Regions from separate parts of the Rossellomorea sp. GCM10028870 genome, predicted to be linked through region 2. Evidence: riboswitches for the same ligand, from Rfam matches in the RefSeq annotation. Region 2 holds a riboswitch; the other holds the start of a gene.
The links. Region 2 has a riboswitch for S-adenosylmethionine ahead of ACFQWC_RS14560 (methionine ABC transporter ATP-binding protein). Riboswitches for the same ligand answer to the same signal wherever they lie in the genome.
Positions count from the first base shown of each region.

Region 1: another riboswitch for S-adenosylmethionine. It lies ahead of ACFQWC_RS05355 (YezD family protein); the one in region 2 lies ahead of ACFQWC_RS14560 (methionine ABC transporter ATP-binding protein).

Region 1 covers NZ_JBHTGN010000001.1:1,016,363-1,021,796, reverse strand. Annotated here, with positions in the region: gene sat (sulfate adenylyltransferase) at 1-729, opposite strand, end outside; gene ACFQWC_RS05365 (sulfate permease) at 771-1,793, opposite strand; gene ACFQWC_RS05360 (phosphoadenylyl-sulfate reductase) at 1,852-2,550, opposite strand; gene ACFQWC_RS05355 (YezD family protein) at 2,650-2,805, opposite strand; SAM riboswitch class I at 2,892-2,997, opposite strand; gene ACFQWC_RS05350 (MaoC/PaaZ C-terminal domain-containing protein) at 3,162-3,563, opposite strand; gene ACFQWC_RS05345 (MaoC family dehydratase N-terminal domain-containing protein) at 3,560-4,009, opposite strand; gene fabG (3-oxoacyl-ACP reductase FabG) at 4,031-4,789, opposite strand; gene ACFQWC_RS05335 (acyl-CoA dehydrogenase family protein) at 4,811-5,434, opposite strand, start outside.
Region 2 covers NZ_JBHTGN010000003.1:127,889-133,322, forward strand. Annotated here, with positions in the region: gene ACFQWC_RS14545 (carboxymuconolactone decarboxylase family protein) at 497-862, opposite strand; gene ACFQWC_RS14550 (MetQ/NlpA family ABC transporter substrate-binding protein) at 1,018-1,845, opposite strand; gene ACFQWC_RS14555 (methionine ABC transporter permease) at 1,861-2,529, opposite strand; gene ACFQWC_RS14560 (methionine ABC transporter ATP-binding protein) at 2,526-3,548, opposite strand; SAM riboswitch class I at 3,701-3,807, opposite strand; gene ACFQWC_RS14565 (SCP2 sterol-binding domain-containing protein) at 3,907-4,257, opposite strand; gene ACFQWC_RS14570 (thioredoxin family protein) at 4,508-4,822, opposite strand; gene ACFQWC_RS14575 (toprim domain-containing protein) at 4,828-5,187, opposite strand; gene ACFQWC_RS14580 (YusG family protein) at 5,364-5,434, opposite strand, start outside.

The DNA.
Region 1 (5,434 bases), on a different contig from region 2:
ACGATCTTTAGGGTAATAGTTCTGTAATAGAACTTCATAGCTCTCCATTCTGATGCCCGCTGAGATATCATCCGCCTTTGTTTCGCCAACCAACGGATTTAAGAAGAGTGCATCCACGGTTTCCAATGCCGTTTTCTGAATATACTCATGGGCCCTGTGAACAGGATTTCTCGTTTGGAAACCGACAATCGTTTTCCATCCCTTTTCCTTAAACAACTTTCTCGTTTCACTTGGGTCAAATGTATACTCGTTGAACGGTTTGGAAAGACGTTTAATAAGGCTGATTTTCCCACCTACATACACATCTCCACGTTGGAATAATTTCTTGACACCTGGATGATCCTTGTCGGTCGTTCCGTATACGAGAAAGGCTTCTTTCTGTTTGTCTGGTTCATAAATATCCTCGACTTCAATGAGGCCATATGTTTCCCCCTTATAAACAAGGCGGCTCTTTAAGCCTTTCTTTACGTCTCCTGCTTTTTCTTTTGCAATGGGCAAGGTAATCGGGATGCTCCACACGCTGCCGTTTCGCAAACGTAAACTTTCTACTACATGTTGATAATCAACTTCAGTCAAGAATCCATTTATAGGGCTGTATGCACCTATTCCAATAAGTTCCAAATCACTTAACGCGGTTTCGTCTAACGGGATCTCATGGAGAATATCCTCATAGGGCTCTTCTGGTAAATATGATTGAACAAGCGTTCCTCCGTGGGGCTGTAAACTCATCATTTATCCTCCTTAACATATTGTTTTAATCGGAATTAAGATTAAATTCCGCCTCCGTCTTCGTGAACGGATCGCCTTTCTTCATTGATCACTCGCATGAGGGATAGTGCTCCCACAGTTGCGATAATGACGCTTATTGGAACCACAATCGAATATAGATCGCTATCGATCACGAGCTTTACTAAAAAATATGAAATACTAAGTGAAATCAGGGGAGAGACCACCCATATTTTGACGATTTTTTTGACAATTTTCTTTTGCAGCATATGTTTGCCGTTCTTCGCCATCCCGAGGCCTATGATCGAGGACGAAGTAACCTGAGTAAGCGGAATCGGTAATCCATACAGTGAGCTCACCATCACAAGGATCGCTCCTGTAGAAGAAATGAGGATTCCTTCGGCTTTTGAATAGTGTGTAATTTTTTTCCCGTTTGTTTCCACTACTTTTTTCCCCAGTATGATAGCTCCGAGGGCAACGAATAAGCCACCCAGCCAAATCCCCCGAGAAGGAGACATTAAACCCGCACCCACTAATGGACCGACGGCGTTGGCTACATTATTCATCCCTGCCGAAAACGCTTCAAAGAATCCGGCGATAATCAAAAGGTACGCAAGCCACCTTTTTTCAAAATGGAAACCACGCTTTTCAAGTTTTACTAAACATATACCGAATACCCATGTAATCCCGAAGGCAATGACCGGGACAATCACCCAGAATGACATGATTGTTAAAAGTGATTTCACATATAGAACTTGATATGCGACTCCAACTCCTACAACCGCTCCTACCGTTACTTCACTTGTAGACAGCGGGATCCCTATCACATTTGCAAGGAACAAGGATATGGTGGCGGATAACAAAATGATGACCACGATTTTGATGGAGAGTACATGCTGCGGGATAATCCCTGAACTAATGGTTTTAACTACTTCTCCACCACCAAGAACAGCACCACTCAGGACACCTGCAGCGCAGATCCATAATGAATTCCTGATGTTTTTTATTGCTCCTGCACCATACGCAACCCCCATCGATGCTGCCGCTCCGCTGGCACCAATGTTCATAGCGAAGAACAAGCTTATGATCAGGGCGAATGTTTCAAGCAAAGAATGTCACCTCTTTTTAATGAAGACCGCATTCGGTTTTCCCTTTTCCTTTCCATCTACCGGAGCGGAGATCATTGATGTCTATGGATGGTGTTGTACAATGGAAGCATCCGATACTTGGATACCCCTGATCATGAAGTGGATTATAGGATAGGTTATGCTTATGGACATACCTCCAAATCTCCTTCCACGTCCAGTGAATCAATGGACAAATCTTAACTGATTGAAACTTGTCATCCTTATTGATGAATTCAACCTGACTTCTTGTAGGTGATTGTTCTCTTCTTAATCCTGAGATCCAAGCATTCCCTTTGGATAAGGAATCTTTTAAAGGGTCAAGCTTTCGAATTTGACAGCATTGATTGGGGTTTCTCTCCCACAACTTATCTCCATATGTTCCTGCTTGCTCTTGGAGCGTTAATTCAGGCTTTTTCATATGAATGGTGATACCAGGATACTTCTCCTTCACCTTTTCAATCGTTTCATAGGTTTCCTTGAAATGAACACCTGTATCAAGAAATACTATGGCTGCTTTCGGTTGCACTTTGGTTAGGAGATCGATTAATACAATCCCTTCAATGCCAAAACTGCATGCATATACGACACTTTCACCATAATGATCATACGTCCACTCAAGGACGTTAAGCGCTCCTTTATAGACCGGATCAATTTCAAAATTGATGGATGGTTTTTTCCAAGTTCGATAGGTTAACATGATACACCCCTTTCCCGCTCATCCAAACAAAAAGAGGCGATAACAAGATATAGGAATTTCCTTTATCTGTGTTATGCGCCTCTAGTTTGTCTAGTCAGCTTATTTAATTCGCACTTTCTCGTTTTTCTCCAATTGAATGACTTTACCGTCCTGAACCACAATTGTAATCGATCCAAAACTCATCGTCTTCAACATCGAAGTGATCTTTTCGACTACAACATCATAATCTGCTTCTTGATTTTTTTCTTTAGTCACATGATTCCCCCAATTTTTATCTTATCCAGAAAAACATGAATGAAAAAAAACAACCCTCCATTTTGGAAAGTTGTTCAGGTAAGGATACCTTATCTTCCAAAATGACTTCACATTTTGCTGGAATTAGCACCTTACATAACGTAGGTTGCTGGGCTTCGCAGGGCCAGATCCCTCCACCACTCTGGATAAGAGTTATTAATTTTAATATTCTAAATAATATCATATTCTACAAGGAAGTCAACCCGAGTTTCTCTATCGGATTTATGTCTTTTGGCTTATTTTTCTTGTAAAGCCTTCTTTCTCTTTATTTCTATTCGCTTTATTAACGCTATAGGACACTATTTTCACCTGAGTGATCAAAATAATTGAAAGATTAATTTACCCTCGATCACTTTTTTCTGGTCCTGGTTGACCGCAAAAACTTTAAAATGTATGAGATCATCCTGTTTTTCTGATACTTCTGCAATCAATGTAATGACATCGTTCAATAAAACCATCCCTTTAAACCGGACGGTGTACTCTTTGATATATCCTTCTTCATAAAGATCACTAAAAAGCTTGGAGACATTGCCCATCGTCCACATGCCATGAGCAATGACTCCTGGAAGACCCAGTTTATGCGCCTCCTCATCGATCGTATGAATGGGGTTATAATCCCCCGAGGCTCCTGCATATTTGATTAAGTCGATTCTCGAGACTGGACCTAACTCAACAAGGGGAAGGATTTCACCTATATTAAAGGATGATAGTTTAGTCATATTCCCAACCTCTCTTTAACCGCTTCAGTGATAATGACAATCGCTTCGGAAGTGAAAACCCTTTTCCCTCCTGAATCTTCACCGATGTCTTCTATTACAAGAAAACCAAGTGTTCCACCCGATCCTTTCCGTTCATAGTAATCTTTTATTTTCGTGTAACACTGAATACATTCCCCGACCTTCAGTGGTCTTTCATAGTGAAAAGATTGTTCACCATGAATTAACCCGACGTTCGGTAAATGAAAACCTTCAATCGTTCCATAGTCGAACACTCTGGGAAAAGTGGGGGGAGGGATATTCCCCCTGAACCTGGATCTCTTTCCTGCTTCTTTATCAACATAAATGGGATTGAGATCTCCAATGGCTTCGGCAAACTTACGGACCGCTCCTTTTTCCACACAATTTTCTACGGAAGTTGAGCGTTTACCAATATAAGATTCAAACATATCCTTCACCTCTTTCTCCCTTTAGGCTTTCGGCCCGCCAGCTACGTATAGGACTTGACCGTTAACGAATGACGAGCTTTCATCCGCAAAAAACGCCACTGCATTCGCTATATCTTCCGGCTGCCCGCTCCTTCCTACAGGAATTCCTTGAAGACTCGCTTCCACCAGTTGTTCAAAGGGTATTCCGATCCGCCTCGCCGTTTCTCTAGTCATTTCCGTTTCGATGAATCCGGGGGCGACTGCATTGGTCGTAATGCCCAGAGGTCCAAGCTCTATTGCCAGAGTTTTCGTTAAACCTTGAAGACCTGCTTTAGCGGTAGCGTAATTTGCCTGTCCGCGGTTACCGAGTGCAGAGGTAGACGAGATATTAATAATACGGCCATACCTGTTCTTCACCATATGACCTTGCGCTGCCTTTGCTACGTTAAATGATCCTTTCAAATGCACATCCATGACCGTTTGCCAATCGTTATCGGTCATTTTAAATAGCAAATTGTCTCTGATGACTCCTGCATTGTTGATGACAATATCAACGGAGCCGAAAGTTTCATAGACTTCGTTTATGGCCTCTTCTACTTCCCGGGATTCTATTACATTCGCAACTTTTGTATATATTTCATACTTTTTCAATTCCTCGCTGATTTCCAAAAGTGCCTCTTCATTCACGTCAATGATGGCAACCATTGCCCCTTCTTCTGCAAAGAGCTTTGCAATCGCTTTACCGATCCCCCGGCTCCCGCCTGTTACTAAAGCTACTTTTCCTCTAAATCTATCACCCATTCACATTACCTCCCTATTCCTTTAAACAAATTGGCCCACTTTTACATGCCCTTTTAATAGATTCCGTGAAATGATCAGTTTTTGAATTTCATCAGTACCATCATAAATCCGCCACAATCTTGCTTCACGATACCAGCGTTCGATGGGAAGCTCTCTTGTGTAGCCCATCCCTCCGTGAATTTGAAGGACCCGATCCACTACCCGATTGCCCATATTCGATCCGTACAGCTTGGCAATCGATGCAACATGGCGATTATCTTCTCCTTGATCCAGCGTGAATGCTGCATTTAGCACAAGCCATCTGGCAGCTTCAATTTCCACGGCAGAGTCAGCGATCTTCCATTGAATCGCTTGTCTATCCGCGATTGGCTTTCCAAATGTCTCCCTTTCCTTTGAATAGTCAATCGCCATTTGAAGTAAGCGTTCCGCTGCTCCTACCGCTTGTGCCCCTACAATCCACCGTGCGAACCCGATCCATTCCAGGCCAAGATTGTAGCCACCATCAATTTCACCCAGAATATTTTCTTCAGGCACCCGCACGTCATCAAAAAACAGACTGGCCGGTCCCCATTCCCCCATGGTATGAATGTATTCAGATGTCCATCCCATCCTACGATCGGCAATAAAACAGGTTACTCCGTCCCG
Region 2 (5,434 bases):
CTCCTCGGGCTTTGCCCTGCGGGGTCTCGACCTTTCTAGCTCCGGCGGCTAGCCCCTCGAGGTCATAAGCTAAATGGTCCAAGAAGGCAAAGAACGCCTTCTTAGGCCCATTCATCTTATGCTTGTCGGGGCTGAGCGAGCCGCATCCGCTTTTCTACTTTTCCTCTATTTCCCGCAGGAGTCAAGTGCCTTCTGCTACAATCCACTCTGTGCTACTACTTTATGGCTGCATATTAGTATTCAGGGAATTTCTTTATAGTGAGGGAAACTGCCTAGACTCTTGCAAAACTACGTGTATGCCAAGAGTGCGTTCCGTATAGGTTGAGTAGGCTTGCCAAACGCTTGATGCTGCAAGCAAAGTAGTTCCCCTCTCCATCCAGACCCACTAATTGACAAAGCCCAGGAAGGTCTTATGTAGTTGTGTAAAAAACATTTTTTGATCACTAATTCAACAAAAAAGATCAAGGAGGATTTCTCCCCCTCGATCATCACTCACTTATTGCTTCAATTGATTCAAGTCCTGAATCGATTGCTGTACTAAAGTCACAGCCTGACTCATGACCGCTCCGCCGCCAAATGCAGCCGTTACTCCTATTGCTTCAAGGATTTCTTCTTCTGAACACCCCTGATCCAGGCATCCTTTTGTGTGATAGATGATGCAATATTCATCCTGGGAATAAAGACTTATTCCTAACGCGATCAACTGCTTTTCTTTTTTTGAAAGAACTCCTTCTCTAAAGCAGTGCTCGGTAAACGTATTATACTGCTCGGCAAGCTCAGGCATTTTTTCAGTGAAGATTCCAAGTCCCATTTTATAATCATGAAGGGCAGCTTCTGTTGTATTTCTTGGTTCTATCTGCATTTCATTCAGCTCCATTTCTGAAATAGATTCATCGAAAATAGTATGAGCTATAATGGAAATGATTATGTTTAAAAAAAATACGGTAAGTACTTATCCAGAAAAGAAACCCGATTTTGATCAATCAGAATCGGGTTTCTTATTTACGCTATATGAAATTATTCGGTCACCGGAACAACTGCCCCGTCCCATTCCTCTTTAATAAAGTCCTGGATTTCTTTTGAACGAAGAGCTTCAACAAGCGCCTTCACTTCCTCTTTGTTTTCGTCACCTTTATTCACAGCAATCACATTCACATATGGAGAATTACTGTCTTCAATGGCGATCGAATCTTCCAAAGGATTCAAACCTGCATCGATCGCATAGTTGGAATTGATCAGAACAGCATCTCCCTCTTCATTTTCATACAATTGTGGAAGAAGAGCTGCTTCATATTCGTAATCGAATTTTAGTTTCTTTGGATTTTCTTTAATGTCTTCCAGCGTTGCTTTTGTCTTGTCTACTCCATCATTCAATGTAATAAGACCTTTTTCTTCTAATAACGTAAGAATACGTCCGTGATCTGCTACAGAATTACTCATTAGAATCGTTGCACCTTCAGGCAGCTCTTCAAGGGATTTGTACTTTTTAGAATAAACGCCAATCGGCTCAATGTGAATGCCGCCAGCATTTTCAAAATCATAACCGTGTTCCGCTTTTTGAGATTCTAAGTACGGTACATGTTGGAAATAGTTTGCGTCAATATCCCCATTATCCAGATCTTTATTTGGCAAGATATAGTCTTGGTACGTTTCAATTTCTAAATTGATACCTTTCTCCTCTAATAAAGGCTTCACTTGTTCAAGAATTTCAGCGTGAGGAATATTGGAAGCTCCAACCACTAATTCTTTCTCGTCGCTGCCTCCTCCTGATTCTGAATTACTCCCACATGCTGCCAATCCAAAAATGCTTGTTGCTGCAATAACTCCTGCTACCCATTTTTTCATGATATTTCTCTCCTTTTACCGTTTATCTAATTTATTTGTAAAGAAATCACCTAATATTTGAATCGCAAACACAATGAGTAAGATCATAATGGTTGCGGCGAGCGTCACGTCTTCCCTGCTTCGTTGAAAGCCATCTAAATAGGCCAGGTTTCCTAAACCGCCTGCTCCGATGACCCCGGCCATTGCCGTATATCCAACGAGAGCAATCGCTGTTACTGTAATTCCTGAAATCAAAGCCGGCATGGATTCCGGGATCAGGACTTTCCAGATAATTGTGCTCGTTTTCGCCCCCATCGCTTTCGCGGCCTCGATGACGCCTTTGTTCACTTCTCTTAAAGCAATTTCTACCATACGGGCGTAAAACGGAGCAGCTCCAATGATCAGTGCCGGCAAAGCTGCATTCGCTCCACGGATTGTGTCCAATAAAAACTTGGTGAACGGAATTAACAACACGATCAATATAATGAATGGAATCGATCTGAACACATTTACGACTGCACTTGTAATCGTGTATGTCAGTTTGTTATCCCATAGATTTTCCTTAGAGGTGAGGAAGAGCAAAATCCCAAGGATCATTCCGAGTACAAAGGTAATCACTACAGACATCCCGGTCATATACAGGGTTTCGAGGGTTGCTTCCCACATCTTCTCCCAATCTACATTTGGAAATAAATTTTCAATCATCCTCTTAACACCTCCACTTGAACCAGTTGCGTTTGAACAAACGTCAATGCATCTTTAATGGTCCGTTCATCCCCATCAAGGTGAACAAATAACGTTCCATAGGCACCTTTTTGAGTTTGGGAGATTTGTCCTTGAAGGATGTTTACGTCTAAGTCAAACTTCCTTATCAGAGTGGTGATAAGCGGTTGCTCAGTTGATTCACCGACAAAAGTAAATTTCAACACTTTCCCATTAGGATATTGCATCAATAGGTGATCAATGGTTTCACCCGTTTCTTTTACTTGCGAGACTTCTCTCACGAAACGCTTTGTCACTTGCTCTTGTGGATTTCGGAACACTTCCAATACATCCCCGAGTTCCACGACTTTTCCTTGTTCCATGACTGCGACACGGTGACAGATCTTCTGAATCACGTGCATTTCATGAGTGATCAGGACAATCGTCAGCCCTAAGCGTTTATTAATATCCACCAATAAATCAAGAATGGAATCAGTTGTTTGTGGATCTAGAGCGGAAGTAGCTTCATCACATAGAAGGACATCGGGATTGTTAGCAAGGGATCTTGCAATCCCCACTCGTTGTTTCTGTCCGCCGCTCAGTTGAGAAGGATAGGCATCTCCCCTGCCTTCCAATCCTACAAGCTTCAATAATTCATTGGCTCTATGGAGTCTCTCTTTCTTTGGTACTCCAGCAATTTCTAATGGGAACTGTATATTTTCTAATACTGTACGAGACCAGAGGAGATTAAAGTGTTGAAAAATCATGCCTATCGACTGTCTTGCTTCCCGCAGTTTTTTACCCTTTACCCGGGAAACGATTTGACCATTCACGTCCACTATTCCTTCTGTAGGAACTTCGAGACCATTGAGCATGCGGATCAGCGTACTCTTACCTGCTCCACTATAGCCAATCACTCCAAAAATTTCTCCTTGGGCAATCTCGATATTGACGCCATCAACGGCTGAAATTGGACCCGATTTGGATTGATAGATTTTTTTCACATCTGAAATGGTAATCATGTTGTATTCCACCTTCTTTCGGAGTAAAACGACCTGTTTAATCAAGATTATGGTTGCACATAGCTGGCATTTTCCCGTCATCTTTTTCTAAATCATTAAAAAATGCCTCTCTGCGATAAGCAGAAAGGCATAATCATATAGGACTATCCTTTCTCTCATCTTTCAAAGCATATGCTTTGAGTGAATTGGCACCATTTCAATTTTCATTGACGGTTGCCGGGCTTCATAGGGCACGTCCCTCCACCTCTCTTAATAAGAGTAAAGTATCGATTATTAAATTTTTTTAAATAGTTAAAGACTCTGAAAATTTGCTACAAGAGAGATTCTATCATCGGTTATAGAGTGTGTCAATTATTTTTTAAACTTTTACCGGCTCTTTTCCCCTTGACCTCGTAAGCCAAAGGACAGATTCAACAAATAGAAGCGGTCGATACCCTCCTCTGATTTCAAGTACCCCGGCTTCGATCAGTTGAGACAACCGTTCTTCCCCTGTGAGTAGGGAAACCACTTTTTCCTCCATTCCTTCAATTACGAAATGAGCGTCTTCACTCAAATCATCTAATACATCGCATCCCTTGCTCGAAATAGAAATACCGTACAAATCTTTTCCACAATCAAAATGAAGAACAAATGGGCTGTCTGGAAATAAGAGTCGTAAGTGATATCTTGAATGACACTGATCTACTAATTCCTCTAAATATATTCGCATGAATACCCTCCCAGTGAAACTTCTATATTATTACAATTCCACTTTTAGGTATTTTTCCCTTTTATACTTTCTCGACATGTTTTGAACGTATTCATCTAATTTGTCGAACAGTAAGAATTTGGATGGATACTAGTCAAAAAATGATGCCATTCGCAATATTTCCCGAGAAATATGTCTTCGTTTGTAGAAAGAAAATCGTTTAGAAAGAGACATATAAAAAAGACCTTCTCCCAAAAGGTCTCTTATCCCTCTAACGATCAGTGATCTTGTTTAAGGTTTCATATAGAAATGGCACGGATTGGAAGGCATAAATCCTCTCCCACTCGACTCCATCCTTAAATAAAAGCAAGCAGGGTACACTTTCGATGGATTGTTCTTCTGCAAATTGGGGCAAATAATTCAAGTTGGCCTTCACAAAATGAAAAGATTGCGGAAGCTTTTCCACTACGTCAATCATTTTACTTGCCACCTGACAGGTGCCACACATCGGTGTATAAAGGTAAACGGCTTCAAGCGTATGGCCTTCAATCAGATCGTTTAATGCTTCGGTATTACTTACCTCAATCAAAACTAGATCATCCTTTTTCCTAAATATTCTTTATGAACGTCTATATTGGCTCCAATCAGGACAGACGCCAGGTGATACTCGGGAGCTGCTGCCACTTCCTTGTACATACGATCAATGTACAAATGTTCAGCTTCAGGAAACTCACGTTTAAATTGCTTTCGTAATTTTTCACCTGCATCATCAGCATCTACGAGGATATAGACATCCCTTTCCAATAATGCATCAATGAGTTCGTCCATTTTCGTAATGCTAATGGTCCCGTTTGTACAAATAATTTCAATCGGTTCTTTGATGATATCTTTCACTTTTCGTTTGTCAGTTGTTCCTTCGACAATGATTACTTTTTCGTCAAGTTCCATCATGATCATCACCTTATCTTTCAGAAATAAGATTACGATAGTATATTCAAATAACAAGAGATGATGTCCACTTTCTACTTATATTTTCTCATGTTTATAAAAAAATGCGCAAGTGGTTTGCCTATCTGCTTATACAAATGGTGCCAGATTCATTGTCGAATCTGGCACCATGAGCATTTCTAACACCAGCCACCCTCATCACAATCTGTGTATCTTGCTTGATCGCCTTCCGTGGAAGTGTAGCTTTGAT